4 regions of the Bacillus sp. OTU2372 genome follow, and region 1 is predicted to be linked to each of the others. Evidence: a T-box and tRNA genes for the amino acid it is inferred to sense, from the RefSeq annotation. Region 1 holds a T-box; the other regions hold tRNA genes.
The links. The T-box of region 1 lies ahead of tyrS (tyrosine--tRNA ligase). A T-box ahead of a tRNA ligase gene usually reads a tRNA of that ligase, here a tRNA-Tyr.
Positions count from the first base shown of each region.

Region 2: it encodes a tRNA-Tyr, which carries the amino acid that the T-box ahead of tyrS (tyrosine--tRNA ligase) is inferred to sense. The anticodon was not compared.
Region 3: it encodes a tRNA-Tyr, which carries the amino acid that the T-box ahead of tyrS (tyrosine--tRNA ligase) is inferred to sense. The anticodon was not compared.
Region 4: it encodes a tRNA-Tyr, which carries the amino acid that the T-box ahead of tyrS (tyrosine--tRNA ligase) is inferred to sense. The anticodon was not compared.

Region 1 covers NZ_JASATK010000007.1:153,773-161,353, forward strand. The annotation lists gene ezrA (septation ring formation regulator EzrA) at 1-863, opposite strand, end outside; gene refZ (forespore capture DNA-binding protein RefZ) at 1,027-1,659, opposite strand; gene AAHB15_RS13905 (GAF domain-containing protein) at 1,806-2,288, shown strand; gene AAHB15_RS13910 (sensor domain-containing diguanylate cyclase) at 2,368-3,660, opposite strand; gene rpsD (30S ribosomal protein S4) at 4,057-4,659, shown strand; gene AAHB15_RS13920 (DUF6954 family protein) at 4,705-4,893, opposite strand; gene tyrS (tyrosine--tRNA ligase) at 4,987-6,243, opposite strand; T-box leader at 6,293-6,512, opposite strand; gene AAHB15_RS13930 (transglycosylase domain-containing protein) at 6,661-7,581, shown strand, end outside.
Region 2 covers NZ_JASATK010000023.1:21-7,601, reverse strand. The annotation lists gene glmM (phosphoglucosamine mutase) at 1-1,138, opposite strand, end outside; gene AAHB15_RS24365 (CdaR family protein) at 1,178-2,446, opposite strand; gene cdaA (diadenylate cyclase CdaA) at 2,439-3,266, opposite strand; gene AAHB15_RS24355 (anti-sigma factor) at 3,402-4,025, opposite strand; gene sigW (RNA polymerase sigma factor SigW) at 4,042-4,605, opposite strand; gene AAHB15_RS24345 (aspartyl-phosphate phosphatase Spo0E family protein) at 4,731-4,955, shown strand; gene rocF (arginase) at 4,996-5,895, opposite strand; tRNA gene AAHB15_RS24335 (tRNA-Ala) at 6,370-6,445, opposite strand; tRNA gene AAHB15_RS24330 (tRNA-Gly) at 6,449-6,523, opposite strand; tRNA gene AAHB15_RS24325 (tRNA-Lys) at 6,557-6,629, opposite strand; tRNA gene AAHB15_RS24320 (tRNA-Gln) at 6,631-6,705, opposite strand; tRNA gene AAHB15_RS24315 (tRNA-Tyr) at 6,752-6,836, opposite strand; tRNA gene AAHB15_RS24310 (tRNA-Thr) at 6,855-6,930, opposite strand; tRNA gene AAHB15_RS24305 (tRNA-Val) at 6,960-7,035, opposite strand; tRNA gene AAHB15_RS24300 (tRNA-Glu) at 7,073-7,147, opposite strand; tRNA gene AAHB15_RS24295 (tRNA-Thr) at 7,169-7,241, opposite strand; tRNA gene AAHB15_RS24290 (tRNA-Asn) at 7,270-7,344, opposite strand; rRNA gene rrf (5S ribosomal RNA) at 7,358-7,473, opposite strand.
Region 3 covers NZ_JASATK010000001.1:26-7,606, reverse strand. The annotation lists gene AAHB15_RS00120 (PrkA family serine protein kinase) at 1-488, opposite strand, end outside; gene nfsA (oxygen-insensitive NADPH nitroreductase) at 1,036-1,785, opposite strand; gene trmL (tRNA (uridine(34)/cytosine(34)/5-carboxymethylaminomethyluridine(34)-2'-O)-methyltransferase TrmL) at 1,845-2,318, opposite strand; gene AAHB15_RS00105 (amidase domain-containing protein) at 2,382-3,263, opposite strand; gene queG (tRNA epoxyqueuosine(34) reductase QueG) at 3,348-4,481, opposite strand; gene AAHB15_RS00095 (B3/B4 domain-containing protein) at 4,591-5,262, shown strand; tRNA gene AAHB15_RS00090 (tRNA-Gly) at 5,409-5,482, opposite strand; tRNA gene AAHB15_RS00085 (tRNA-Leu) at 5,739-5,819, opposite strand; tRNA gene AAHB15_RS00080 (tRNA-Leu) at 5,841-5,926, opposite strand; tRNA gene AAHB15_RS00075 (tRNA-Cys) at 5,960-6,033, opposite strand; tRNA gene AAHB15_RS00070 (tRNA-Gly) at 6,042-6,116, opposite strand; tRNA gene AAHB15_RS00065 (tRNA-Gln) at 6,121-6,195, opposite strand; tRNA gene AAHB15_RS00060 (tRNA-His) at 6,221-6,296, opposite strand; tRNA gene AAHB15_RS00055 (tRNA-Trp) at 6,308-6,381, opposite strand; tRNA gene AAHB15_RS00050 (tRNA-Tyr) at 6,387-6,471, opposite strand; tRNA gene AAHB15_RS00045 (tRNA-Thr) at 6,501-6,573, opposite strand; tRNA gene AAHB15_RS00040 (tRNA-Phe) at 6,587-6,662, opposite strand; tRNA gene AAHB15_RS00035 (tRNA-Asp) at 6,669-6,745, opposite strand; tRNA gene AAHB15_RS00030 (tRNA-Met) at 6,749-6,822, opposite strand; tRNA gene AAHB15_RS00025 (tRNA-Val) at 6,983-7,058, opposite strand; tRNA gene AAHB15_RS00020 (tRNA-Glu) at 7,097-7,171, opposite strand; tRNA gene AAHB15_RS00015 (tRNA-Ser) at 7,182-7,273, opposite strand; tRNA gene AAHB15_RS00010 (tRNA-Asn) at 7,280-7,354, opposite strand; rRNA gene rrf (5S ribosomal RNA) at 7,366-7,481, opposite strand.
Region 4 covers NZ_JASATK010000033.1:231-7,811, reverse strand. The annotation lists gene AAHB15_RS27265 (DEAD/DEAH box helicase) at 1-21, opposite strand, end outside; gene AAHB15_RS27260 (YbxH family protein) at 404-595, opposite strand; gene ppdK (pyruvate, phosphate dikinase) at 705-3,374, opposite strand; gene AAHB15_RS27250 (pyruvate, water dikinase regulatory protein) at 3,377-4,192, opposite strand; gene AAHB15_RS27245 (helix-turn-helix transcriptional regulator) at 4,209-4,856, opposite strand; gene mutM (bifunctional DNA-formamidopyrimidine glycosylase/DNA-(apurinic or apyrimidinic site) lyase) at 5,075-5,884, opposite strand; tRNA gene AAHB15_RS27235 (tRNA-Ile) at 6,016-6,089, opposite strand; tRNA gene AAHB15_RS27230 (tRNA-Gly) at 6,105-6,178, opposite strand; tRNA gene AAHB15_RS27225 (tRNA-Leu) at 6,199-6,283, opposite strand; tRNA gene AAHB15_RS27220 (tRNA-Trp) at 6,308-6,381, opposite strand; tRNA gene AAHB15_RS27215 (tRNA-Tyr) at 6,386-6,470, opposite strand; tRNA gene AAHB15_RS27210 (tRNA-Ser) at 6,485-6,577, opposite strand; tRNA gene AAHB15_RS27205 (tRNA-Met) at 6,605-6,681, opposite strand; tRNA gene AAHB15_RS27200 (tRNA-Ala) at 6,705-6,780, opposite strand; tRNA gene AAHB15_RS27195 (tRNA-Pro) at 6,800-6,876, opposite strand; tRNA gene AAHB15_RS27190 (tRNA-Leu) at 6,916-7,001, opposite strand; tRNA gene AAHB15_RS27185 (tRNA-Gly) at 7,009-7,080, opposite strand; tRNA gene AAHB15_RS27180 (tRNA-Leu) at 7,118-7,202, opposite strand; tRNA gene AAHB15_RS27175 (tRNA-Thr) at 7,302-7,377, opposite strand; tRNA gene AAHB15_RS27170 (tRNA-Val) at 7,537-7,581, opposite strand, start outside.

The sequences.
Region 1 (7,581 bases):
CGATCCTTTATTTCTTTGACCCCTTCCTCTGCTTGATCGATTTCAGCTGATTCAATCAATATTAAAATTTCAGCCAGCTTTTCTTCCAAACGTGTAATTTCTTGCTCAACATTAATGTGATCTAAATAGTAATCTTGGCCTATCATTTCACGGTGTCCCTCTATACAATCAGATAACAGATTTGGGAGCAATGATTGACATTCAATTAACATCTGCGGAATTAAATTCATATGGTGTTTGATCTTTCCAAGCTGACTATGTATCAGTAAAACGACTTCGCGAGCTTCTAAATAATTTCCTAGACTCGTTTTCTCATCAAATACTTGAAAATGTTGCGCAACTTCGTTTAAGCGCAGTTCTAGGTGTTTTTCTGCACTGCCAAAGCTATGTCGGTGAGCAAGCAGCATTTTTTTTGCTTCACGATATTTTTCTTTTAACTCATCTATTTCTACTCGGTTTTTTTCCTCACTGCCAACCAGCTCGTGTAATTCATCCAATATATTCTTTATTTCAGTTTCAGTTTCCTGCAATTTTGTATCAATTGATTGTTGTACCTCTTTTGCCTTTCTAAAGCGGTACCGGTCAATATATTCTTCCGCATCAAAAAGCATTTCTTCTAATTCAGGGAGCCTTACAGTAACAACATCATCCCATTGGTTCCGCCAACGTTCAAACAGCTCCTCTGTTTGGCCTGTCATATTTAACTGCTTTACTTTAGACATTTCATCCAGTATCGGTCGATTAAATAAATCTATTTTCCATGCTTCAAGTCGATCCATTTCTTTAAAGTACTTTTTCTTTATTAAATATCCCCATACAAACAAGGCTAGTATCAGGATGAAAAATCCAATGAAATACTTCACAAGTAAGCCTCCTATTTCAAACAACATTGATTCGAATTCATCTATAATTAATAAATTTATTTATGTTCCCATTCAATGCTATAATGATACCATGTTAACGACATTTTTTGACTATTAATTTCAATTTTTTTGTAAAATAGAATAAAAAAAATAGCGATAACCGCTATTTTATAACTACCCCTTTCATAATTGGCCCTTCAAAACATAGGGTTTTATCGATCCAAGCGTGTAGATCTTTTAAATACTTTTGCTCAAAAAATGGTTCATTAGGGAAAATGTATAAAACTTCTCTCATATATTGTGTATTCATAAATGGCATCATTAACAAACTCTTTAATTGGATAATTAAATATGGTATCGAATGCGGACGAAATTCCTGCCATTCAAAACCTCTTTCAAATATCTTCTGTAAATAATATTTTTCTTTTAAGGAATAGGTGGACATAATCTCTCTTACCACTTGAGAATCCATGGACATTTCCCGATAGACAAAACTGGCTAGTTGACTATTTTCACATTGATAATGAAGTAAATCTCCGACAATCCTCTTTAAACATTCTTTTGCACCACGATCGATGGAGAGATACGCTTCTTCTATCTTATTGATATATTGTTCAAAAAAATGCAGAAAGCAGTATTCTAAGAGTCCTGGTTTATTATTAAAATAGTAGGCAATGGTTGCCGTGTTTACTTTAGCTAAGTTTGCAATATCCCTTACAGACGTTCCTGAATACCCATTTGAATTGAACAACGATATGGCCGCATTAACAATTGCTTCCTTTGCATTTTTCTTCATGTATTCTCCTCCTTAGGTATCCCTTACATAAGGATTTCTGTATAATCATGACTGAATCCTTTATGAAATTATCGTCAAAGTCTGCTCAATTTCTGCTATTATTGATAAAATAATAAATAATTCATAAGAGAAAAAGGTGAAATTACTTGTTTAACGTCGAAATGTATACAGGAAATCGTGAAGAAAATTATGAGCTTGTCAAAAAACAATTGCAGGCATTGCTTCATGATGAGAAAAATCAAATGGCTAATCTCAGCAATACCTCTGCGCTATTAAACCAATTTCTCGACCGCATTAACTGGGTTGGTTTTTATTTAATGGATACAAATGGAGAACTTGTCCTTGGTCCTTTTCAAGGTCTGCCTGCTTGTGTGAGGATTAAAGTCGGTAAGGGCGTTTGCGGAACTTCTGCTTTGAAAAAGGAAACGGTCCGAGTGGAAGACGTTCACCAATTCCCAGGCCATATCGCCTGTGATGCAGCTTCACGATCCGAAATTGTAATTCCACTCTTAAAAGATGGAGAATTATTTGGAGTTTTGGACATCGATTCTCCGGAAGTGAACCGCTTTGATGAGCTTGATCAGCAAAAGCTTGAAGAGTTGGCAGCTGTCTTAATGGAGCATATTTAAGTACAACCAAACTTAAAAGGTAATTTGAATTAAGAAGAGCACAGATTTCATTCTGTGCTCTTTTTATCGAATAAACGGGCTAACTTACCATGCTGGGATTGCTTTCGATGACAACTTTGTTCTTACCAGTTTCTTTTGCCCGATATAACGCTTCATCTGCTCTTTTAAATAAATTTTGATAGGTATCTTGGTGGTCTATTTTCCAAAAAGAAACACCACAGGATACTGTAATATGCGGTCCAATATCACTATCTCGAATACTTCCTTTAATTAAATTCGCCACTTGGATAAGTATCATATCTCCAATTTGATGGCCGTAGGTATCATTTATTTCTTTAAAATTATCAATATCAATCAGAATAAAGGTTCCTTTTTCATCTTTATTCATGGATTGCTGTATTTTTTCATCCAGGAACTTTCTGGAATGAAGTTTTGTAAGATGGTCCGTGATCACCAGTTTTTCAAGTTCATCTCTTAAAAGCGCATTGGTTAAAGCTAAAGAAGAATGGTGAATCAAAGATTGAAGCAGCTTAAACGCCTCAAACGGGAAGAAGTAGGGATCTTGATGCATAATAATGGAGAAGCCTTTCATCTTCTTATTAACTACAACGGGAACAGCCATTACAGAATGAAACGCTAAATGGAAATTTAGGGGAAGATTCAAATCTCCAATAAATAATGGTTCGTTATTCTGTTGAAATTTTCTCTTTATGTAGTCAATGTAGATTCGAGACTGTTGTGTGAAAAAGAAAGGTGTCGAACCAGAGAGAACTTTTGCATCTAGTTGGTCCTTGGTAAACAGGAAAAAGCCAACCTCTTCGGCCTCAAAAGAGCTCTTAATTTGTTCAGATATATAGATCATGGTATCTACTAAAGGCTGATTTGAATTCAATTGATGTGAAGTTTTATTGATCAATTGCAGATCAGAAATGGCTCTTTGCGATTGCTGATGTAGTTTAGCATTTTCCAAGGCACTGCCAGCACTTGTTGATAATAACCTGATAAACTCTGCTTCACCGGCTGGAAATTCCGTCACTTCCGGTGCAATGACTTGCATAACACCATAAATCCCCAACTTACCTTTTAATGGGGCATAGAGAGCGGCATGCTTAGTCACATCTGAGCTCTCAAATTGGATTTCACCAGACTCATAGGCATTAATGACCGTCATATTTTCACTATCATATTCTAAGTCAATAATTGGCAGGTCACTATGATTATAGGTGTCTTGTGATAAAAGTAAGTGGTAGGAATAATTAGGATATACTTCTTTTAGCGTGACGAATAATTCTCCTATTAAGGTGTCCACATTCAAGGTTGAATGCAACCTTTCAGATAATTGAAATAACTCTTTATACTTTTCTACTTCCAATAGTAAATCCCCTTTTAGAGAAAACCAACTAATCATTTATTATAAAATCCCAAATAAATACATCACATCATAATTATAGTTAATTTAAGGATGATATTGGAATATTTTTTTAAGAGAAATTATTAAATTTTTAAGACTTTTCCTAGTGACTTCAGTCATATTAAAAATATACTTGACTTACCATGTATAAAAATCATATAATATTCTTTGTGTAAAATATATGCAGCCTATTGAGTTTACTTTATCGGTCTCATTTTGTTCCTCAAACAATTTTTGATGGTGTATCTTGTAACCCTCAGCTGCTAGGGCGAAGGTGCATGAAAACAAAATGTCTTGTAAAGAGTCTCATAACGGTTTTTATTTTACCCAAATAAAAACACTAAGGAGGAGTCATTCATGGCTCGTTATACCGGCCCAAGCTGGAAACTATCCCGTCGTCTTGGAATTTCTCTAAGCGGCACAGGTAAAGAATTAGAAAAGCGTCCTTACGCTCCTGGACAACATGGTCCAAACCAACGCAAAAAGCTTTCTGAATACGGATTACAATTACAAGAGAAGCAAAAGCTTCGTCATATGTATGGTGTAAATGAGCGCCAATTCCGTACTCTTTTCGAAAGAGCTGGCAAATTATCTGGTATCCACGGTGAAAACTTCATGGTTCTACTTGAATCACGTCTTGATAACGTTGTTTACCGTTTAGGTCTTGCTCGCACTCGTCGTGCTGCTCGCCAATTAGTAAACCACGGTCATATCCAAGTTAATGGTTCTCGTGTTGATATCCCATCATACCGTGTAACACCAGGACAAACAATCAGCGTTCGTGAAAAATCACGTAACCTTGATGTTGTCAAAGAAGCAATCGAAGTTAATAACTTTGTACCTGATTTCTTAACTTTCGATGCTGACAAGTTAGAAGGAACTTTCACTCGTTTACCAGAGCGTTCAGAACTTCCAGCTGAAATTAACGAAGCACTTATCGTTGAGTTCTACTCTCGTTAATCTTTTTGAAAAACCCCGCATACCATTTTGGCATGCGGGTTTTTTTTATTTTTTAACAGCCCACTTACATGCTTTTCGATAACAAAAGGCTATAACTAGATAAATAACAATGTCAATTACTGCTGTCCAAAGTCTTTCTTGCAAGGAACCATCCGCCATGAGAACAGGACCTAGTCCGAAAAATGTTACAAGAGCAAGGAGAATAATAAAGAAAGAATGTAAAAATAGTTTCACTTCTTTCACCCCATTTTCTTCTTTTTATATTAGACGGATATTAATTGTCCATTGTTACGCAAAAAAAGGCTTTGGAAACCCAAAGCCCTAGTCTTAATAGTTGATTAACGTATACTTCTTTTTACCTCTTCTAATAATCGTAAACTGACTTTCAATACGATCTGTTTCCTGAAGGATATACGCTGTGTCTGTCACCTTTTCCCCATTGACCGTTACAGCCCCATTCGTGATATCCTCACGTGCCTGACGCTTTGAAGGAGAAATCTTTGCCGCAACAAGCAAATCAACTAAATTCTCTTCCCCTTCTTTTGCATCATAGGAAGGTACGTCTTTAAAGCCTTGCTTAATTTCTGCCGCAGAAAGGTTTTTCACTTCACCGCTAAATAGGGCTAGAGAGATTTTAATCGCCTGCTGTAATGATTCTTCACCATGAATGAGGCGGGTCATTTCTTCAGCTAAAGCTTTTTGCGCTTTCCGAAGATGCGGCTCTTCTTGAACGCTTTGTTCTAGGCTTTCAATTTCTTCATGAGAAAGGAAAGTGAAGTATTTCAAGTATTTCACTACATCTGCATCCGCTGTGTTAATCCAGAACTGATAGAACTCGTAAGGGGTGGTCTTTTCCGGATCTAACCAGACAGCACCGCCTTCTGTCTTACCGAATTTGGTTCCATCTGCTTTTGTAACAAGTGGAATGGTAAGACCAAATGCCTTCGATTCTTCATCATGCATTTTTCGGATTAATTCCAGTCCGGAAGTAATATTCCCCCACTGGTCACTGCCGCCAATCTGCAATTTACAATTATGGTGGTCATATAGATGATTAAAGTCCATTGCCTGTAAAATTGTATAGGTGAATTCAGTAAAAGAGATCCCTGTTTCAAGACGTGATGCAATGGTATCCTTTGCAAGCATGTAATTAACACCGATATGCTTACCGATATCACGCAAGAACGTCACGATATCCATAGAGCCTGCCCAATCATAGTTATTAACCATAGTCGCTCCATTTTCACCATCAAAGTCAAAAATAGAGGCAAGCTGTTTTTGGATGCCTTCAACATTCTCCTGAACGGTTTCCAAAGTAAGCAATTTACGCTCTTCACTTTTACCACTTGGGTCTCCAATTAATCCAGTCGCACCACCAACTAACACGATTGGTCGATGACCATGCTGCTGAAATCTTCTTAGTGTTAAAAATGCAACTAAGTGTCCGATATGCAAGCTGTTAGCCGTTGGATCTACCCCACAATAAAGCGAAACGCTTTCCTTGCCTAATAAGTCTTTTAGTCCTTCTTCATCAGTCTGCTGATAAATAATACCTCTCCATGCTAAATCTTGTAATAAATCCAAATTTAATCCCTCCAATTAACCTAAAAAATAAAAACGTCCCTGCAAAAAATGCAGGGACGTATAGTTACGCGGTACCACCCAGCTTGAGGAAAAAATCCTCCAACTCAAATAAAATAACGGTTTAAACCGTTTTCCGCTACTAACAATGTGTTCACAGAAAAAGCTCAAGGACGTAATTCATTCTTCTATTTGTATCAGCTTTCACCACCGCTGACTCTCTTAAAAACAGGGATAGAAGAACTACAGTTGATTCCCTTCACAGCTTTAAATATAAAATATACTATAGCTTTTTTTACCATATTTCAACACCTCTGTCAAACATCGAACTGGAAATTTCAGAAAATGTAGAAGGTTGTCAGTTTTTGTACCATCGATATGCTATAATGGAAGGGATTTTATAATGAGGTGATGCCCCGAATGAATGAAAAGTTGCAAGCATGGATTGAAAAGGCAAAATCCATATTAGACTTGATGACCCATAAAAAAACGGTAAAAGGTGCACGAATTACCTATCAGGTTATTTGGAACTTAATTCTCCTTGTACTGACTGTTGTCATTCTGGGTGGGTCCTTTGCTACAGGTGTTGGTGCAGGCTACTTTGCCTCACTAGTTAAAGATGAACCCGTCCGCTCGTATGACAGTATGAAAAAGGATATTTATAACTATACCGAAACGTCAGATTTATATTTTGCTAATAATGTCTACCTTGGCAGGCTCAGGTCTGATTTGGTCCGTGAAGAAGTAAAACTCGACCAAGTATCTACGGATTTAACCAATGCTGTAATAGCGACTGAAGATCAATACTTTTATCAGCATAAAGGGGTCGTACCGAAAGCCGTTTTTCGAGCTCTTTTTCAAGAAGTAACAAATTCTGCTGTTCAATCAGGTGGAAGTACCTTAACACAGCAATTAATTAAAAATCAGATTTTAACGAATGAAGTCTCCTTTCAAAGGAAAGCCAATGAAATCCTACTTGCGCTTCGTTTAGAGAAATTCTTCAACAAAAAAGAAATATTAGAAGCATACCTCAATGTTTCCACCTTCGGAAGGAATTCTTCAGGTCAAAACATTGCCGGTGTTCAAGCAGCTGCAAAAGGAATTTTCGGAAAAAGCGCTAGTGTTCTAACACTGCCGCAAGCAGCCTTTATTGCCGGTCTTCCGCAAAGTCCGTTTGGTTATACACCATTTACCAGAGAGGGTACAGTCAAAAACAATCTTGAACCAGGACTTACGCGGATGAAAACCGTTTTAAAAAGAATGTTGGATGGTGGTTACATTACTCAGCAGCAATATGCTGAAGCTTCCGCCTACGACATTACTAAAGATTTTATCAAGCCT
Region 2 (7,581 bases), on a different contig from region 1:
CCGTTACTCGGACATTGACAAGCTTTTGCGGATACTTTTTCATTTCACCGGCTAATTCTGATAATGGCTTCCCGGTTACCTTCATGATATTAACCAACTGCAATCCTGATAATAATCCATCACCTGTTGTGTTGTAGTCTAAGAAAATGATATGTCCTGATTGCTCACCGCCAAGGTTAAAACCACTTTTCTTCATTTCTTCTACCACATAACGGTCACCTACCGCTGTAGGTACACTATGGATTCCATGAGTTTCAAGGGCTTTGTAAAAACCAAGGTTACTCATCACGGTTGAAACGATTGTACCATGCTTTAAACGTCCTTGCTCTTTCATGTACTTCCCGCAGATGTACATGATTTGATCGCCATCCACGATATTCCCCTTTTCGTCGATTGCAATTAAACGGTCGCCGTCTCCGTCAAAAGAAAGGCCTACGTCTGCTCCTTTTTCTTTTACAAGAGCTGCCAGTGCTTCTGGATGTGTTGATCCTACTCCGGCATTAATGTTTAATCCATTGGGAGAAGCCCCCATTGTTGATAAATCTGCGTCAAGGTCTGCAAATAAATGGCTTGCTAATGCCGAGGTTGCCCCATTTGCACAGTCCAAGGCGATATGGATGCCTGAGAAGTCCTCATCCACTGTATTTTTCAAGTATTGAAGGTACTTCTGACCGCCTTCAAAATAATCCATCACCTGACCAAGGTCCGCACCTGTTGGTCGTGGCAGCTGGTCTTCCGGTAAATCAATATAGTTCTCAATTTCTAATTCCTGTTCATCTGACAGCTTAAAACCATCTGGACCAAAAAATTTAATTCCATTATCCGCAACTGGATTATGGGAGGCGGAAATCATAACACCTGCTTGAGCCCCTAATGCTTTGGTTAAATAGGATACCCCAGGTGTTGAAATGACTCCCAAACGCATGACCTCTGCCCCAATAGACAGTAACCCGGCTACAAGCGCTCCTTCTAACATATGACCTGAGACACGTGTATCACGGCCAATAATTACTTTAGGGCGATCTTTATCCTTTGTTAAAACATAACCGCCAAAGCGCCCCAATTTAAAGGCCATCTCCGGTGTTAATTCGCTGTTTGCTACTCCACGTACCCCATCGGTACCGAAATATTTACCCATTTTAAAAAATCTCTCCTTCGACATGTCTATTGCTAGATATTAGGCATTATTAGTAATGGTTATTTTTGCTGTTGATTTATCAGGCGTCCACTCGATATCCGTTGGCCCTTTTACCTGGATTTTGACATCATGAGTCCCTTCGGTCAAGCCGGACAAGTCAATAAAAACCGTGAAATCACTAGGCCCCAGCTCTGTTACCGACTCAGTTGGGCCATTCACTTGTAAATTAACAGTCTGACTCGTCGGATCATTTACTTCTGCTTTAAAGTTATCCGCTAAGCCTTGAATTTCCAAAGGTATGCCTGAGACCGTTTTTTCTTCATCTGTAGCCGTTACTTGTTCATCTGTGGCTGTTTTCTGTTCCTCTTTTTTCACCACTACCGTTGCTTTTACTAATTGAGGGGTCACCTTCGTAATCCCATTTGAAATAATAACCGGCAGGGTTAGTGTTGTGTTTTCCGTGATCTTACTTAAATCGACTTCTACTCGAACACTTTCTGTATCTTTTAAGACCTCTTCACTTCCGGTAATTTTGGCTTCCGTTTCATCTAACTCAATAGATTCTATCGTAACCCCTTCTGGAGAAGTTCCCTTTTTCACTATATTGATCGGAACCGTTTTGCTGTTCGACTTAATAGGAATGGTTACATTAACTGTTTCAGGTTCAACAGTAACATCCAACTTATTTAATTTTTTATCAAGTACTTGAATTTGCGCTTGTTTCGAAATGGTTGCTTTTAGTTTACCATTACCCTCAAGGGTGGCTTTAACGTAGGTAATTCGGTCAATGTCACTTTTAGCACCAGTAATTTTTACTTTTCTAGGTTCAACCACCGGCAGACCAGCTGAGTAACCATCTTCTATTTGGCTGGAATCGAATTCTGCTTCGACCCTGAATTCCTTCGAAATCTTTTCTTGCACAGACACCGTCACACTGGCTGGCTTCATGGTTGCCTTTAATTTATCAGATAAATTTTTAATCTTGAGCTTTACCTTCTGATCTCCAATTTTTGCATTTGTCAGATCGACATATACCTCAAAGTTCTTTAAAGCCTTAGCCGATTGGACATGTGTGATAGGACCCTTTATGGTTACATCTACCGTGTTCGGAATCCCCGATACAACCAAGTTCTCAGTATCATAATAAACCTTTACAGGGATATCCTTTATAGTCGCAGTTGTTTGCTCCCCAGGAACATTAACATCTGTTAACTTCCCACCTGTATGAGGTATAGAGGAATATAATAGGACCGCCAATAATAAGGCCAGTATTTTTATAAACCAAGGATTATCAAACATTTTATCCATTCTGTTTTCCCCTCCAGTTCCAACGAGCTGAAGAAGCCTGTTTATCTTTAGGATGGATCAACATTTCTCGGGTAAGTAATTCTTTTAGTTCCTCCACTTTCAAATCACGATGAAGTTCTCCATTCTTTGTCAGTGAGATTCCCCCCGTCTCTTCAGAAACGATGACTGTTAAGCTATCAGTAACCTCACTTATTCCTAAGGCTGCCCGGTGCCTAGTACCCAATTCCTTCGAGATAAATGGACTTTCAGATAAGGGAAGATAGCATGCTGCCGCTGACACATTATTTTTTTGGATAATGACTGCACCATCGTGAAGTGGTGTATTAGGAATAAAAATATTAATGAGCAATTCCGAAGAGATATTGGAATTTAATCGTATACCTGTTTCTATGTAATCACTCATGCCCGTTTCTCTTTCAATTGAAATTAAGGCTCCAATACGGCGTTTTGCCATATAATCAGTTGCCTTAACTATGGCTTCGACTGTTTTTTCCTGGTTATCATCGTCTTGTGTACTGCTTCGCGAGAAGAATCGCCCTCTTCCTAATTGTTCAAGCGCTCTCCTGAGTTCAGGCTGAAAGATAATGATTACCGCAAGAAATCCCCAATTTATGGCCTGTTGCATCATCCAGCTTAAAGTAATTAAGCCGAGCCACTCACTGACCACCCTGACAAGAAGAATAACAAGGATCCCTTTTAATAATTGAACGGCCTTTGTGCCTCTTATCACATTGATCAGTTTGTAAATGACGTACCATACGAGGGCAATATCAACAATACTAGCTAGATACTTCCATATACTGAGATCAGCAAACTGCATTGTTTCTTCCTCCGTAACTTTCTAAGAACATACAATTCATACAACTAATTTATTATACCATAACTTCACCATACAACTTATTATATGTTTGTGGTTAAAAAAACAAATCACCCGTCACTTGGAGTGATTTGTTTTTTATTTGGTTTCAGGCTGGCCAAAGATATCTAGAACGTCTTGAGTAGTTCTTTTCATATGATACCAAATCCAGTCGAAAACTTCATTTACTTCTTCTATTTGCCCTGTTACATGACCTGCAGAGGCTAAGTATTTTTCCCCGTTAATCACGGTAACATCACCTTGAACCTCGCCTTCTATCCGCACATTCCCATTGTGAACTACAACATCTCCTTTAACCGTTTCACCTTTTGGGACTATAACTGTATTATTTTTAACCACCAAGTTCTTTTGCTTGGAAACAGAAAATTCCTGATCTTGGCTCCATGTTGAAAATAAGCTTCCCATCATAAGAATAATAAAAACAGAAGCTGCTGTGAGCATAGGATGATTTGTAAACCATCTCTGCATCCAAATTCTTTTCTTTTCTTTTGGCAGACGGGCGAGCACATTAGCTGTGAAATCCGGTGACGCCTGCATATGAGAAATGCCTCTAACAAATGCATCCGTCTTTTTTAATTCATTAAAGATCGTTTCACACTCTTTACAACTTTTGAGGTGGTCTCTTAAGGCTCTTTCTTTTTCTGGGTCTAGTTCTTCATCTAAGTAATCGTGCATGAGTTCGAAGATTTGTTCAGGACACATTTATGTTTTCACCTCTTTATACATATCGTAATTGCTGCCTTAATGCTTCCCGGCCGCGATGAATTCTTGTTTTAACAGTTCCAAGAGGAAGATTGAGAATCTCACTTATTTCATTTAGAGACATATCTTCCATATATTTCAGGACAATTGCGGAACGATACTTTTCCGGCAGTTTTAATATTTCCTTTTGAACAGTCTCCTGCAGCTCAAGACTTTCTACTTCGGCCTCCGGCAAAGGAGAATCCGAGGAGATTTGCGAATACATGGTTAACCCCTCTGTCCCAGCTACTTCCGCGTCTAAGTAATAGTCTGGTTTCTTTTTGCGAATCCGGTCGATGCAAAGATTTGTCGCAATTCGAAAAAGCCATGTTGAAAACTTCTTATCCTGCTTAAACGACTGGATATTTACATAAGCACGGATAAATGCTTCCTGCGCGATATCCTCCGCTTCATGGCGATTACCCAGCATTCTGTAACATAATTGGAAGACACTGTTTTTATATATTTCTACGATCTCTCCGAAGGCGTTCTGATCACCTTTGATAACCTGTTTTATTCTTTTTTTCACTATTGTATCCATTAAGTTTCCTCAGCTCCAATGTCGCTATACGATATACGAACGTCAGCAAAAAAGGTTTCGTTTTTAAACGAAAAACTTCTCAATACCTTTAATATTAACAAAAATTTACCAATGTGGGACAAAATATGTTTAAAGATTTTAATACAGGGGAAAAAGGTAAATATGTACCTAGAAAGAGGTGGAAGGAGATGTCTTCTCTATACCGTGGATTACTAGAAGAAATAGAAATTCAACGAAATGATATGGTTCGATTAGCATCTGAGACTTCTCTGTCTAATCACAAAGTAATTGAAGCTAGTAAAAGGCTTGACTGCTTACTTAACAAATACCATCTATTTTTGTACCGGTAAAATAGCGCAGCTGCATATTTTAATATGCAGCTGTCTATTTTTATAGTAGTTTTTCACCAAATAACGATCCCATTAGCTCCACAGCACATATAGCAGTTTTATTTTTCTCGTCTAGGATTGGATTTACTTCCACAAATTCCGCAGAGGTGATGATTCCTGCCTCTTCAAGCATTTCCATAGCGAGATGGCTCTCACGATAACTAATCCCACCAATAACAGGAGTTCCCACGCCTGGTGCATCACTTGGATCTAGACCATCTAAATCAAGCGATAAATGAACTCCATCTGTTTTTTCATTTAGATAGGCTATTGTTTCCTCCATGACCTTAGCCATTCCCAATCTATCTATTTCATGCATGGTATAAACCTTTATTCCCTTTTCCTTAATTAATTCTTTCTCACCGTCATCTAGAGATCTAGCACCAATAATGACAATATTTTCTGGTTTTACTTTCGGATTATAACCGCCAATTTCAGTTAATAACGGATGACCCAAGCCAATGCTTACAGCAAGAGGCATTCCATGGATATTTCCTGATGGACTTGTTTCGGCCGTATTTAAATCACCATGAGCGTCATACCAAATAACACCTAGATTCTTATAATGTTTAGAAACACCTGCTAGTGTGCCAATTGCGATGCTATGATCTCCACCAAGTACGAGTGGAAAGGCACCGGATTGAACGGCTTCATCCACCTTGCCGGCAAGCAAAGCACTTTTTTCTGCAACTAGATCTAGGTTCCTTAAATTAGATTCTTTATCAATGACTACTTCTGGTCTGCCAACCGGGATATCACCCCAGTCATGGATTTCATCAAAGAGTGGCTTTAACCTTTCGTTAATTCCCGCATAACGGATTGCACTAGGTCCCATATCTACTCCACGTCTCATTTGTCCTAAGTCCATCGGCATTCCAATAATTGATAGTTTTCTTTTCATCCCCATATTCCCCCTTGCCTGTTATACCTCCTATTTTAACCGCTTTCATAGTGATGACTCAACTCGACAAAATTCTGTATATATATGCGTAATTGTAAAATAATTCTGTGGTTAAACGATTACACGACGACGGTGACTATTTCTTGCGGTAAGAGAGGAGGTAGAGCCATTAGAAGAAAGGATGGTTCGAAAATTTAAGATTGGGGATATTGTTTACTGGCTTTTTAATAGTTTTGTCTTCAAGGAGGCCTATAGAGGACACTCCTTCCTGGGTTTGCTTTTATTTTGTCCTCAACAAAGGTTATTGAAGATATTCCTCTCTTCACTTCAACCAGTTATGTTCTCAACTTGGTCGTAGAGCCTAATAAAATCAATTTATCCCTAATTTGTCCCTAATAAAAGCTGCTAGATCGTCTAAAAAATAAAAAAAGCCTTAAACCATTAACATGATTTAAGGCAAAATATGTAGTGTGATGGTGGAGTCTAGGGGGATCGAACCCCTGACCTCCTGCGTGCAAAGCAGGCGCTCTCCCAGCTGAGCTAAGACCCCATTTGGAGCGGAAGACGGGATTCGAACCCGCGACCCCCACCTTGGCAAGGTGATGTTCTACCACTGAACTACTTCCGCATAACGCGGATAATATTATAAGTAAAAAAGAAATGAGCCATGAAGGACTCGAACCTTCGACCCTCTGATTAAAAGTCAGATGCTCTACCAACTGAGCTAATGGCTCTTGGCTGGGCTAGCTGGATTTGAACCAACGCATGTCGCAGTCAAAGTGCGATGCCTTACCGCTTGGCTATAGCCCAAAGATGTAATTACTTCTAGTATGTCCAACTTTTTAAATAATATAAATGGTGGAGGGGGACGGATTCGAACCGCCGAACCCGGAGGGAGCGGATTTACAGTCCGCCGCGTTTAGCCACTTCGCTACCCCTCCACACTCAAAAAATATAAATGGTGCCGGCGAGAGGACTTGAACCCCCAACCTACTGATTACAAGTCAGTTGCTCTACCAATTGAGCTACCCCGGCGTAAAGTTTGGATAAATAAGAATAATATATGGTGGAGGATGACGGGATCGAACCGCCGACCCTCTGCTTGTAAGGCAGATGCTCTCCCAGCTGAGCTAATCCTCCAAATTTATAAAAGTTATTATCGCTACCGAAAAAACTTTGGTGACCCCTACGGGATTCGAACCCGTGTTACCGCCGTGAAAGGGCGGTGTCTTAACCGCTTGACCAAGGGGCCATAATATTTTTGTTAAAGGTAAGCTTCCAAGCGGGCTCGAACCGCTGACCTCTTCCTTACCATGGAAGTGCTCTACCTGCTGAGCTATGGAAGCATAGCTGAAAGTTAAATTGACATAAAAATGGCTCCGCAGGTAGGACTCGAACCTACGACCGATCGGTTAACAGCCGATAGCTCTACCACTGAGCTACTGCGGAACGATAAATAACAGCCTGGCAACGTCCTACTCTCACAGGGGCAATGCCCCAACTACCATCGGCGCTGAGAAGCTTAACTTCCGTGTTCGGTATGGGAACGGGTGTGACCTTCTCGCCATAATTACCAGACTATTTATTAGACACTATCTTATTATAATGTCTTTTTTAAAATTTGCAAGAGAAAATTTTAATATTTTCATTCTCTCAAAACTAGATAATATAGAAGAAATTCCGTAA
Region 3 (7,581 bases), on a different contig from region 1:
TCAATTCGAATCCCATATTCCTCAAAGAAATCTGCCCGCAAATGATGCGGAATTAAATGCAAGGGATCTTCATGCATTGGACATCCTTTGATGGCAAAAACGGAACCCCTATCCGTATGTGAGTAGTTTTCTAACCCTCTTTTTAACATGGTAACAAGGGTAGATTTACCGCCGCTCACCGGACCCATTAATAGTAAAATCCGCTTTCTTACGTCCAGCCTTTTGGCAGCAGGATGGAAGTATTCTTCAACAAGTCTTTCTAGCGACTCTTCTAAGCCAAATAATTGATTACTAAAGAAATTGTACTGCTTCGTCCCTTTAACTTCTTCAATTCCTGCATCCCTGATCATATTATAAACTCGAGAATGTGCAGATTGTGCTACCCACGGCTTTTCCTTCAACAACAATAAATAGTCAGCGAATGTTCCTTCCCAGCGAAGTTTTTCCTCTTCTTCACGGTACCTCTCGATTTTTTTTAAAATGTCCATATGGCCCTCCCCCTGTAGGTTATCAGAGACGATTAATATACTCTATGCACTAAAAGACTTGAACATGCGTAACCATTTCGAGATATTGTCTATCTTTTTTATTTCATTAAAAGGAATATTGCTCTTTTCATTTTAAAATCTTAGGCTATAATAAAATTGTATGTGTCAGAAAAGCGTCCGTTTAGCGGGTTCCACTTATCAAGTAGTCCTTTAGCTAAACAATCTTATTTAAAAACGGGACAAAGGGGGCAATACATAACATGAATACTTTCATCGTTATTTTAGTAATGGTTGCGTTTTTGGCAGCTATCTTCACAGCGGGGTATAACGACAAACCTGGTACTAATAAATAAGAAAAGCGCAAGCGCCTTGGTCAGCCCCGACAAGCACAAGACAAGCCGGCCGAAAGGTTGCCTTTTAACCTTTTGTACGGATTGACTTGTGACCTCGAGGGGCTAGGCGCTGGAGCTGGACAATTCTCGAAGTTAAAACCTTTTATACTTTCTTATCTCGTAAAAAATGACTGCCACTTGCTGGCAGTCATTTTTTAGTGTAAATCGAGCTTATTTTTTTGTATAAACTCTTTCATATACATTCTATTTTGTTTCGAAAGCATATTGGCGATTTGTTGGGTCCAGCGATCCTTTCTTTGCCCGTTTGTTCTTGTCTCATAATAATCTGAAATCAACTGGTCATATTCATCTAGTTGACCATTATATCTCTCCATATCCTGTTCATATTGATCCACATGAAAAACATGTTTAAGCGGAAGTCTTGGCTTTTTATCTGTAATATGAGACGGATAGCCCACAGCAAGCCCAAACAATGGAATCACTCGGTCCGGTAGGTGTAAAAGTTTTTTCACTTCTTCCAAGTTATTGCGAATTCCACCTATGTAACAGATTCCTAACCCTAAAGATTCTGCAGCAATCGCAGCATTTTGTGCCGCTAAGGAAGTATCAATCATTGCTACCATAAATTTTTCTGTGCTCTCAAGCGATGGGGCCACGTTTTTATGCTCCTTTTCCCCAATTATCGTATGTCGGTAAAGATCTGCACAAAAAACAAAAAAGCACCCATTTTTCTCTACATATTCTTGGTTTCCTGTTAATTCAGCCAATTTTTTCTTCTTTTCTTTATCATTCACACCAATAATGGAGTATGCCTGAATAAAACTCGATGTTGCTGCTGCCTGGGCACAGGATACGATCGTGTGAATTTGCTCGTCCGTTAAAGGCTTATCCTCAAAATGGCGAATCGAGCGATGGTTGAGAATGGTTGAGATTACATCATTCATAGCAAAAATCCTTTCTTTTTAGCAGAAGGAGGCCTTATCTGTTGGCCTCCCGTACTAATTTATTTTAGATTTGGATAATCCTGTTGACGTAATGCTTCGTAAATAAGAATCGCGGCTGTATTTGAAAGATTTAAAGAACGGATATTTTCAATCATTGGAATTCTTAGTGCGGTATCAAGATTATTTTGAATAATGTCCTTTGGAAGGCCTGTGGTTTCACGCCCAAAAATGAAATAATAATCCTTAGCCGTATCACTATAATCAAAACTGGTAAATTGTTTTTGTCCAAATTTCGTTATATAAAAAAAGGCACCACCAGCATTTTTTTCATAAAATTCATCCAGGGAATCGTAATAAGTGATATTTACATGTTCCCAATAGTCTAAACCTGCCCTTTTTAACATCTTATCGTCTGTAGAAAATCCTAAAGGGCGAATTAAATGTAATTGAGTATTCGTTCCTGCACATGTCCGAGCAATATTACCAGTATTAGAAGGAATTTGTGGTTGATATAAAACTACGTGTATAGCCAAAAGATTCACCTCATATTAAAACTCTAAAAGCAATTATACCACTCTGTCCCGTGCTTTCAAGAATCATTCATCGATGATGGAATAAAACTTGTATTTGATATTTGGAGTATAGGCCGATGAATCCTCATAGGCCCAGTATCGCATCCGGCTATTATAGGTATGGGCATTCACTAAAGGCATCCCGTTAGCATCCTTACCAGTAACTAGAGTGTTATGGTTGAACCTTCCATCCCCCTCAAAATCATAACAAATGACATCTCCCAATATTAACTGGTCCGGGCTGCTGACTTCTTTTGCCCGAAGGCCGCTTCTTGAATTTGATAAATATAGCCTTAAAGAATGAGCTACGGCCCAGCTATAGCTCCAGTTACTATGTTGCAGCCACCAGCCTGCATCCCGCTTTGGATAGCCTCGCATCGGAGCTCCCCCAGCGTGAAGGCATTGAGAGATGAAGTTGGTACAATCATTCTGAAACTTTTTATAAGCAGGATTATAGCTATTCCACCAGCGTTCTGCATATTGAACCGCTTTTAATCGGTTATATTCATAGCTTAGCCGTTCGTCTTGGCTCTCATAAGCCAAGATTCTAGTATCTGTTGTCGGAATATCATCTTGCTCTAGGTTCGGCTTAATTTCCTCATCCATTACTAAGCTATTTTTGTAAAACTTGGCTAACCTTTCTTCCATTTCCTCTTCCATATAAAGAATTCCATTTTGTTTAATTAAATATTGGTAGTGGGCATGATATTTGACAGTTTGGAACTCATCCTCCTTAGACTCTTCGATGATTTTCCCTGCCGCTTTCACTTTTACAATCTCTGCTGATCGTTTCGCTGCCGAATCCTGTTTTATTTCAGCCTTTGGAAAAAATATTTTATGACTTCGCTTATTAGAAACAAATTGATTTACCCGTTTTTCAAATAAGTCTTGAAGTAAATGCCGCAAGACAATCCACCCCCTTCCCTTCATACATATGAAAGAAGGTTGGATTTAACTATTAAAAAAGAGCAAAACCAATTGGTTTGCCCTTTAATTGTTATAAAAATTTAAGCCTTTTTCTATTTCTGATTGGACCTCGATATCTGTTTCTAGTTCTTTGGCTTTTCTTAAGGCCGCATAAGCTGTTTCACCGCCGATTTTCCCAAGCGCCCAAGCCGCCGTCCCTCTAGTGACCGGACTAGCTTCGGTTTCTAAGACGTCAATTAAATCGGGAACGGCACTTTCATCTTTAAAATGAGCTAGTGCGATAATAGCATTCCTCTGGATTGGCTTCTTTCCTCTCCAAGCTCCTGAGATAGAGCCGAACCTTTTTTTAAATTCACGATTGCTTAATTTAAGGATTGGTTTTAATAAGGGTTTTGCCACTACAGGATCGGGTTCCATTTCTTTATGAAAATGAAAGTTTATCCCCTTGTTTATCGGACATGCTGTTTGACATGAGTCACATCCATAAACACGGTTCCCTATTTTTTGTCGGAATTCATCGGGAATAAGCTCTTTTGTTTGTGTTAAAAAGGAAATGCAGCGATTGGCATTAATCTGACCTCCCTGTATTAAAGCACCAGTTGGACAAGCATCCAAACACTTAGTACAAGAGCCACAATTGTCTTCAATCGGTGTATCCGGTTCGAAAGGTATATTGGTAATCATTTCTCCTAGATAAACGTAAGAGCCAAATTCCGGGGTTATAATGGAACAATTTTTACCGCTCCAGCCGATCCCTGCTCGTTCTGCTACAGCACGGTCAGAGAGTTCTCCTGTATCAACCATTGATTTCAACTTGGCATTAGGTATTTTATTTATGATAAATTCTTCAAGTTTAGTGAGCCGGTCTCGAAGAATATGATGATAGTCAAGCCCCCATGAAGCTCTGCTAAAGATTCCTCTTCTTTCCCCCTTTTTGCTTTCAACCCGCATTGTCATTTTCGCGGGGTAAGCAAGAGCAATGGAAATAATCGACTGAGCACCTTCCAGCAGCATTGCAGGGGTTACTCGCTTATCTATATCAGGCTCTTCGAAACCCGATTGATAGCCTAGTTCCTGTTGTCTCAACAAACGGTTCTTTAATTGGGAAAATGGAGACGCTGTCGTGAACCCAATTTTATCAATACCGATTTCTTTACTATAGGCAATAAGTTCTTCTTTTAATTCATGAATATCCACTGTTATCTCCTCCTTCCGTCTTTGACTTTTATCTATTTAGGTTGTTGAATTATTAGTTGCACATCTATTTATGATAAACTATTTTCATTAAATTTTGGAGGTGGAATGGTTGGAAATTCGTTTTAATGCGGAAATCTGCGAACTAATACCCGATTTTAAAATTGGGGTAATTGAATATAGAAATATAACGGTAGGAGATTCTCCACAAATGGTGAAAGGCAGGCTCCAGCTTTTCCAAGAATCAATCTTTTTTGATTTGGAAAACAAGCAGCTAACAAATCTTCCCGGCATAAAGGAATGGAGAAATATTTTTAAAAAAGCAGGAAAGGATCCTAACCGATATCGTCATTCAGCTGAGGCATTATTTAGAAGGATACAAAAGCAAAATTATCTTTCTTCTATCCATAGTGCGATTGATATTAATAATTTTTTCTCCTTACAATATCAAGTTCCCATCGGTGTTTACGACTATGATCTGTTAAAAGCTCCTGTGGTGATTCGGATTGGGAAGGAGGGCGAGGCATACAACGGCTTGAACGGAAGGAGCAACTCCTTGGAGCATTTAATTCTGTCTTCCGATGCAACTGGACCATTTGGAAGTCCGTTTGTTGATTCTGATAAGGCCCCTATTACGGTAAATACAAGGAATGCCTTGCAAATAATTTATCTGCGTCCGTCATCCAGTGATGAGGATGCTGCCAAGTTAACTGAATCCTTAATGAACATGTTTACACAGGTACATGGAGGAGAAGCTTCATATCAAATTGTTGGATGCCAGTAATATCGGCATCTTTTTGTTTAGCTGCCAGTTGATTTGCTGCAGATAGTAATTAAATGTCATCCGCCAGTTATTGTTTCCTGTAAATATAAAAAAACGCAATGCATCGTTCTCTTAATGTAACGATACACTGCGTTAGTTAATATGTATGGAGCGGGTGATGGGAATCGAACCCACTACATCAGCTTGGAAGGCTGAGGTTTTACCAGTAAACTACACCCGCATATTTGACAAAATATTGAACGAACTGACTTAATAAGTATTACACAAATTGAATTAAGGAGTCAAGTGATTTCCGCAAATTTTGTCGATTTCCCTCAAACTTTATATTTTGAAGAGCCTTTTTTAGAAATAATTTTTTTCTGCCAATCTATTTATCTAATTATTATTCCTAATTTAATAAAAAATACACTCAAACATAATTTAAGTTAAAACAAAAAAACGTTTCCTAGTGGGAAACGTTTTTTCAAACCAACTGATACCGGTGGTCGGGGTCGAACCGACACTCCAGAGGAACACGATTTTGAGTCGTGCGCGTCTGCCAATTCCGCCACACCGGCGTATTATGTTGTTTAAAGCAATGCCGAGGACCGGAATCGAACCGGTACGGTAGTCACCTACCGCAGGATTTTAAGTCCTGTGCGTCTGCCAGTTCCGCCACCCCGGCAAAATATAATGGCTATTGCTTATTTAGAAATTTTGGAGGCGGCAACCGGATTCGAACCGGTGGTAAAGGTTTTGCAGACCTCTGCCTTACCACTTGGCTATGCCGCCGGATATTATGGAGCGGAAGACGGGATTCGAACCCGCGACCCCCACCTTGGCAAGGTGGTGTTCTACCACTGAACTACTTCCGCAGAATGGCTGGGCTAGCTGGATTTGAACCAACGCATGTCGCAGTCAAAGTGCGATGCCTTACCGCTTGGCTATAGCCCAATGCTTATAAGAATTGGTTATATTATGGGGCGACTGATGGGAATCGAACCCACGAATGTCGGAACCACAATCCGATGCGTTAACCACTTCGCCACAATCGCCACAATATAATTGGCAGGGGTAGTAGGAATCGAACCCACACCAAAGGTTTTGGAGACCTTCGTTCTACCTTTAAACTATACCCCTATAAATGGTGGAGGGGGACGGATTCGAACCGCCGAACCCGGAGGGAGCGGATTTACAGTCCGCCGCGTTTAGCCACTTCGCTACCCCTCCACTATAAAAACAAACTTGCCAGCTTCAGGTGCCGACGAGAGGACTTGAACCCCCAACCTACTGATTACGATTCAGTTGCTCTACCAGTTGAGCTACACCGGCAAAACCTTATAAATGGTGGCTCAGGACGGAATCGAACCGCCGACACAAGGATTTTCAGTCCTTTGCTCTACCGACTGAGCTACTGAGCCATCATATGGCGGTCTGGACGGGACTCGAACCCGCGACCTCCTGCGTGACAGGCAGGCATTCTAACCAACTGAACTACCAGACCGAATTGCGGGGACAGGATTTGAACCTGCGACCTTCGGGTTATGAGCCCGACGAGCTACCGGACTGCTCCACCCCGCGATAATAGAAAATATATAGTTCTTCCATGCTCCAAGTTTACATGGACTGTATCAATCTCAGAATGCTTATTCAAGCAGAAGCTCGATTGATACAACTCGCAGATTATTCACCGAAGCAACGCTCGTTGCTCCACCCCGCGATAATAGAAACTTAAATATTATGGTGGAGGATGACGGGATCGAACCGCCGACCCTCTGCTTGTAAGGCAGATGCTCTCCCAGCTGAGCTAATCCTCCATTTAATAAGAGTTATTTTCGATATTAGAAAAAAACATTGGTGACCCCTACGGGATTCGAACCCGTGTTACCGCCGTGAAAGGGCGGTGTCTTAACCGCTTGACCAAGGGGCCCGATATATTATGGCGGAGAGCAAGGGATTTGAACCCTTGAGACAGGGTTACCCGCCTACACGATTTCCAATCGTGCTCCTTCGGCCACTCGGACAGCTCTCCATAAAATGGCTCCGCAGGTAGGACTCGAACCTACGACCGATCGGTTAACAGCCGATAGCTCTACCACTGAGCTACTGCGGAATAATATTACAGCCTGGCAACGTCCTACTCTCACAGGAACAAAGTTCCAACTACCATCGGCGCTGAGAAGCTTAACTTCCGTGTTCGGTATGGGAACGGGTGTGACCTTCTCGCCATTATTACCAGACTATTTTCTCGACACTATTTTATTATAATGTCTTTTTCATATTTTGCAAGAGAAAAAATTTTTTTCATTCTCTCAAAACTAGATAATGTAGAAGAAGAAG
Region 4 (7,581 bases), on a different contig from region 1:
AATAGATGTTAATTTATTCATTCTCATCCCTCCTAGAAAATTTGATTTTCCTTTTTTCTCAAAGTTATGTATAATGTGAGTATAGATTATCGTATAGTAAAAAAGACCGAGCATGACGACAAATACGGCTCGGTCATGCAATAGCTGCTTTCCTTTTTGGGGATCGGCGTTACGGACCATAATCCACCGCTTCTGCTTGCCGGCTCAAGGGTGGATTATTTTTTTTTGTGGAAGGACAGAATCGTGACAATGAGACTAGCAAACGATAAGCTAAACATCAATGCCTGAAAAACTGTCAAAAGCATCACCCCCTTTCTATTAGGAGATGTGCCGTCCACCCTTGAGAAAACTATGCTATTGCATGTTCATTATAGCATTAATCAAATTATCGAACAAGCGTTCTTTAAATATTATGTTTATTACAATATGCATCCACTAATTCCTCGATTTGATCCAGTTCAGGATATTTTCCGGAAAACTGAAATTGGATTTCTTCAATAAAGCTCTCTCGATTATACACATGAATCGCTCCATTTTGTTGGATGACACTATATTCTGGTACAAATCGGTATCCACTTCGTTCAATTGCCCCCATACTAATCCCCTTTTACATTTTTTTATAGTATTTGCTGAAAACAATGATATCATCCTTGAGCAAAAGAAAGAGGATGGTGCACGACACACACATCCCCTTCCTTATTCTATTAAGCCGTCGTATATACCTCTTTTTTATTTAGATCATGACGAATGGTTGCCTGTGCGGCAGCTAAGCGGGCAAGCGGCACACGATATGGCGAGCAGCTGACATAATCTAGACCCGTTCTGTAACAGAAATCAATCGAACTTTTCTCTCCGCCATGCTCTCCGCATATCCCTGTTTTTAAGGACGGTTTGGTCGCACGGCCAAGCTTCACACCTGTTTCTACCAATTTGCCAACCCCATCTTGGTCAAGTACAGCAAATGGATTATCCGGCAGTACTTTAGTTTCAATATACGCTTGCAGGAATTTGCCTTCTGCATCATCACGGCTGTATCCAAACGTGGTTTGCGTTAAATCATTGGTTCCGAAAGAGAAGAAGTCTGCTTCCTCTGCAATTTGATCCGCAGTTAGGGCGGCACGTGGAATTTCAATCATCGTACCAATTGTATAATTAAAACACTTACCGGTTTCTTGCTGAACAACAACTGCAGCATCAATCACTAATTGACGCATTTGCTTTAACTCGTTTACATGACCAACTAGTGGTATCATAATTTCAGGCTGCACTTCCAGCCCTTTTTCAGCTAATTTTGCTGCAGCATAAAAGATGGCTTTTGCCTGCATTTCATAAATTTCAGGATAGATCATTCCAAGACGGCAGCCGCGGTGGCCGAGCATTGGATTAAATTCATCTAATTGACGCACCTTTTTAAGCAATTGTTCTTTCTTCTTTAAGTCTGCTGATTGAGGATCTGTCAATTGAAGCTTTGTCACTTCTACTAACAGTTCCTCTTTATCTGGTAAAAATTCATGAAGGGGCGGATCTAGTAAACGAATGGTTACCGGGAAACCTTGCATGGCTTCGAATATCCCTTCAAAATCGCCTTGCTGCATTGGTAACAATTGGCCTAATGCATCCATTCTTTCATTGTAATTTTCCGCTAAAATCATTTTTTGGACGATAGGAATCCGCTTCAAATCCATAAACATATGCTCCGTACGGCATAGGCCAATACCACCAGCACCAAATTCAAAGGATTTCTTTGCATCTTCCGGATTATCTGCATTCGCACGAACGCCAATTTTCCGCTCCTGGTCAGCCCAAGCTAAAAGGAGTTGGAATTCATCAGAAAGTTCTGGGTCAATCATTGGTATTTCACCAAGCATAATTTCCCCTGTGGAACCATCGATGGTAATAATATCACCATAATTTACTACCGTTTCTCCTATGGTAAATTGTTTTGCTCGTAAATCTATTTTTAACGACTCACATCCACAGATACAAGCTTTCCCCATTCCGCGTGCAACAACTGCAGCGTGGCTGGTCATTCCTCCGCGGCTAGTTAAGATCGCTTGCGCGGCGACGATACCGTGAATATCGTCAGGCGTTGTTTCAGGTCTAACGAGGATCACTTTTCTTCCATCATTTCCTAAACTTTCGGCTTCATCTGCGTCGAATACTACCTGACCTGTCGCTGCTCCCGGTGATGCCGGCAATCCCTTAGCTAAAATATTTTTTTGAAATTTGTCATCAATCCGGCGGTGGAGTAGTTGATTCAATTGGTCAGGGTCTACTCGCAACAAGGCCGTCTTTTTATCAATAATTCCTTCTTGAACCATCTCAACAGCAATTCGAATCGCTGCTTGCGCTGTTCGTTTCCCATTACGGGTTTGCAGGATGAAAAGCTTGCCGCGTTCTACCGTGAATTCGATGTCTTGCATTTCCTGATAATGCTGTTCAAGAATTTTACATGTATCCGTAAATTGCTTAAATACTACCGGCATTTCTTCCTTTAATGTTGCGATGGGCTGTGGTGTCCGAATACCAGCAACAACATCTTCTCCTTGGGCGTTTATTAAGTATTCTCCGTACAGTACATGCTCGCCTGTTGAAGGATTTCGTGTAAAAGCAACACCAGTTCCAGAATCATTGCCCATATTGCCAAACACCATACTTTGAATATTAACGGCTGTTCCAAGGTGGTCTGGGATTTTATTCAGGCGGCGATAGACGATGGCGCGCTGATTGTTCCATGAATTAAAGACAGCGTTAATCGCAAGAAAAAGCTGTTGTTTTGGGTCCTGTGGGAAATTTTTTCTTGTATGCTTTTTGACAATGGCCTTATAGCCAATAATTACTTCCTGCCAATCTTCTGCAGACATTTCTGGATCTGTACTATACCCTTTCTCTTCACGTGTTTCTTCTAGGTATTGCTCGAAATAAAATGTATCGATTTCTAAGACTACATTACTAAACATCTGAATGAAACGGCGGTACGAATCATAAGCAAAACGAGGATTATTGGTTAATGTTGCTAAACCGGCTACCGTTTCGTCGTTCATTCCGAGGTTTAAGATAGTGTCCATCATACCTGGCATGGAAAAAACAGAGCCAGATCGGACTGAAACTAATAAAGGGTTTCCTGAGTCACCCAGTTTTTTTCCCATTTTTTCCTCTAAGCGGCTAAGTGCTTCCAGTGTTTGTTGCTCCACTTCTAGTGGAATGGTTTTGCTAGATTCATAGTAAGCATTACAAGCCTGAGTCGTTATGGTAAAACCAAATGGCACTGGCAGGCCAATTCTAGTCATTTCTGCAAGATTTGCCCCTTTACCCCCAAGTAAATCTCTCATATTTCCTTTTCCCTCATGAAATAAGTAAACAAATTTCTCCATCTCTAAAAGCTCCTCTCTTTTTTTAATATATCTAGTATTAAGCCTGCTGTTTCTTCTACTGCTTTATTTGAGACATCAATAACAGGGCATCCTACCCGCTTCATGATTTTTTCTGCATGGTCTAGTTCCTTTAGTATTCTCTCAAAGCTGGCATAGTTAGCACGTGAAGCTAACCCCAACGCTCTCAAACGTTCTTTGCGGATTTCATTTAACTTATCAGGTGAAATAATAAGCCCGATGCAATTCTTCCTTGGTATTTGAAATAACTCCTCCGGAGGCTGAACTTCCGGGACGAGCGGAACATTGGCCACCTTATACCGCTTGTGCGCCAAATACATCGATAGCGGCGTTTTGGAGGTGCGCGACACACCTATCAGAACGATATCTGCCTTTGTTATGCCTCTTGGGTCACGGCCATCATCATACTTAACGGCAAATTCAATCGCTTCTATTTTTCGAAAGTATTCCTCATCAAGTTTTCTCATTAGTCCTGGCCGGTGATGAGGTTCCTTATTAAATTTGGTTTCGAAAGCGTTCATCAATGGACTTAGTAGATCAACTGCCATGATGCCTTCTTCAGCTGCCCGGCGGTCTAAATAATCTTTTAAGGTTGGTATAACAATCGTATAAGCAATTATTGAATTAGCCTTAATCGCTAATAGAATGACATCCTCTATATCTTCAAAATCTTCCACGTAGGAATTACGACGAATATCAACTTGGCCCCCATTAAATTGGGTTGCAACTGCTTTTACAACAAACCCAGCCGTTTCCCCAACTGAGTCGGAAACCACATAGACCACTTCTTTTTCTGCCAAAATTACTGCCACTCCCTTAGTCTGATTTTTCATCCATCATTTCTAAATATGCCTTTGTGATCGTTGTTTTCGTAATTCGCCCCACTAGCAAATATGTATTCTTTTGTTCGTCGGCTTCTCGTACAACAGGAAGCGAATCAATATGATTTTGGATCATTTTTTTTGCTGCCTCGAGTAAGGTTTCTTCCGGATAAATGGTAATAATATTTGGCATTCTCGTCATAATGACGCTGACTGGTAACTCCGAAAGATTTTGATTACCTAATGATGCTCTGAGCAAATCCTTTCTAGAAATGACCCCAGCTAGATGCCCATCAGAATCAACCGCGTAAAGTGTGCCGACATCCTCTAAAAATAGTTGGACAATGGCATCGTATACGGAGGTTGATTTACCAACTACAATAGGGTGCGCTTTATAATTATTGACACTATGATGCAGGACTTTCTCCGCTTGGCGCTTAACCTTAAATTTGTCATTATAAAAATAACCGACACGCGGCCTTGCATCGATATTGCCTGACATGGTCAAGATGGCTAAGTCCGGTCTTAATGCTGCTCTTGATAATGACAACTTGTCTGCAATCTCTTTTCCTGTGATTGGTCCATTTTGTTTTACAATCTCCAAGATTTCGTCCTGACGCTTTGAAAGTTTTATCTTCACCACCCCCTTTATCCTATTAACATAATATAATATATGTAATTACTTTAAATGTGTTATACTTATTTTTATTTAGTATATAACATTTAAGTGTAAAGGGAAATAGGTATTTGTTAAAAAAAACACAATTACACCTTTGACGCCAAAATAAAAAAGGCACAAGCGATTATAAGTTAAATCGTTTGTGCCCTTTTTTGTGTATTCCTAATACGGTAAGGAGTTTTTTAGCTCTGGCAATTAGGACAATAATAAGTTTTTCTAGAGGAAATCACCTCGATAACAATAGTTGCGCCACACCGATAGCATGGTTGACCTTCGCGGTTATAAACCTGGCAACGATTATTAAACCCACCGGTTAACGTGTCTCCCTTAAAGATTGGATTATCCATATACCCACCGTGCTTAATCCCATCTTGAAGAACATTTTTCATTGAATCATAAAGTCTGCTTCGGTCACTATCATTAATGTCGTCAATATCCTTGGTCGGTTTGATCCCAGCCTGAAAGCATATCTCTGCAGAGTAGCAATTCCCGATACCAGCAATAAATGATTGATCGAGTAAAGTAGTTTTTAAACGGCCATGTTTTGAAGCTATTCTTTTTAAAAATTCATTTACGGTAAATTCAGGATTCAATGGCTCTGGCCCTAAGTCCGACAGCTTTTCCTCTGTTTGAGTTTGATTATATAAATGCAAATATCCTAACCGTAGACCTATAAAATAAAGATGATTTTGTCCAAATGATAGTCGGACCTGTATTGTTCTGTTTGGTTTTTCCGATTCAGTCCCGAAAAACATCCATCCACCCAGCATTAAGTGTAATAAAAGTGTTTGCTCATTTTTCAGCTGGAATAGGAGATGCTTTCCTCGACGTTTGATATCGACGATTTGCTGGTGCTGAACCGTTTTTTTGAAGAGGTCAGGATTGATATTAATGGATTTATCACGGTTTATTTGAACATCTGTTACAACTTGATTCGCAATTTTGTCTTTTAACAGGTTTTTATAGTTCTCCATTTCCGGAAGCTCAGGCATATCGGTCTCCTCCCACAATCCATTTTCCTAGTATCGTTCCCCGTAACAAAAAAGAAAATGAAGTATAAATGTTTATAGACACAAAAAATACCGAACAGGATCCTGTTCGGTATGATTCATTCATTTTTTAATGGGCCTAAATGGACTCGAACCATCGACCTCACGCTTATCAGGCGTGCGCTCTAACCAGCTGAGCTATAGGCCCATAATTTAAAACTTATGGAGCGGGTGATGGGAATCGAACCCACTACATCAGCTTGGAAGGCTGAGGTTTTACCAGTAAACTACACCCGCATCAGAATAAATATTCTAGTTGGTACCGATGGTCGGGGTCGAACCGACACTCCTCACGGAACACGATTTTGAGTCGTGCGCGTCTGCCAATTCCGCCACATCGGCATGTGTTAATAATCAAAAAAATTATGGCAGGGGCAGTAGGAATCGAACCCACACTGAAGGTTTTGGAGACCTTAGTTCTACCTTTAAACTATGCCCCTAAAGTGGTGGAGGGGGACGGTTTCGAACCGCCGAACCCTGAGGGAGCGGATTTACAGTCCGCCGCGTTTAGCCACTTCGCTACCCCTCCAATGAATATAAAAATGGCGGAGGAAGAGGGATTCGAACCCCCGCGCGGTTTAACCCGCCTGTCGGTTTTCAAGACCGATCCCTTCAGCCGGACTTGGGTATTCCTCCATTTTTAGTAAACCATATTTATACTAATGGTAGCGGCGGAGGGGATCGAACCCCCGACCTTACGGGTATGAACCGTACGCTCTAGCCAGCTGAGCTACACCGCCATTATATTATTTTAAGAAGTAATTGGTGGAGTCTAGGGGGATCGAACCCCTGACCTCCTGCGTGCAAAGCAGGCGCTCTCCCAGCTGAGCTAAGACCCCATTTTCTATAAGAACTTCATGGTCGGGAAGACAGGATTCGAACCTGCGACCCCTTGGTCCCAAACCAAGTGCTCTACCAAGCTGAGCTACTTCCCGAAATATGAAAGTTATTTTGCTTTCGCAAAAAAACTTTGATGCCGAGGACCGGAATCGAACCGGTACGGTAGTCACCTACCGCAGGATTTTAAGTCCTGTGCGTCTGCCAGTTCCGCCACCCCGGCAAAAGAGAGCGGAAGACGGGATTCGAACCCGCGACCCCCACCTTGGCAAGGTGGTGTTCTACCACTGAACTACTTCCGCATATATATGATAAGTTATTTTACTTCGTAAAAAAACTTGGTGCGGGTGAAGGGAGTCGAACCCCCACGCCTTGCGGCGCCAGATCCTAAGTCTGGTGCGTCTGCCAATTCCGCCACACCCGCATTTTCAGTTTAGTAAAAAATAACTAGTTTAATATGCTTAAATTCCCTTCGGGATTTCGCGTATGCATCCTCAGATGTAACTCGAAGAAGTAAGAAGCATGGTGCCGGCGAGAGGACTTGAACCCCCAACCTACTGATTACAAGTCAGTTGCTCTACCAATTGAGCTACCCCGGCGTAAAGTTTGGAAAATATTAAATTCATATACGCTGTCTTGTTAACGTCATCCTGACCTCAGAAAGATTATTCAAGTAGCAGCTCGGTCAGTATGCTGAAGTTCATTCAGGAAGCTTATTCGGTCGTGCTCTACCAATTGAGCTACACCGGCAAGGTATATGGTGGAGGATGACGGGATCGAACCGCCGACCCTCTGCTTGTAAG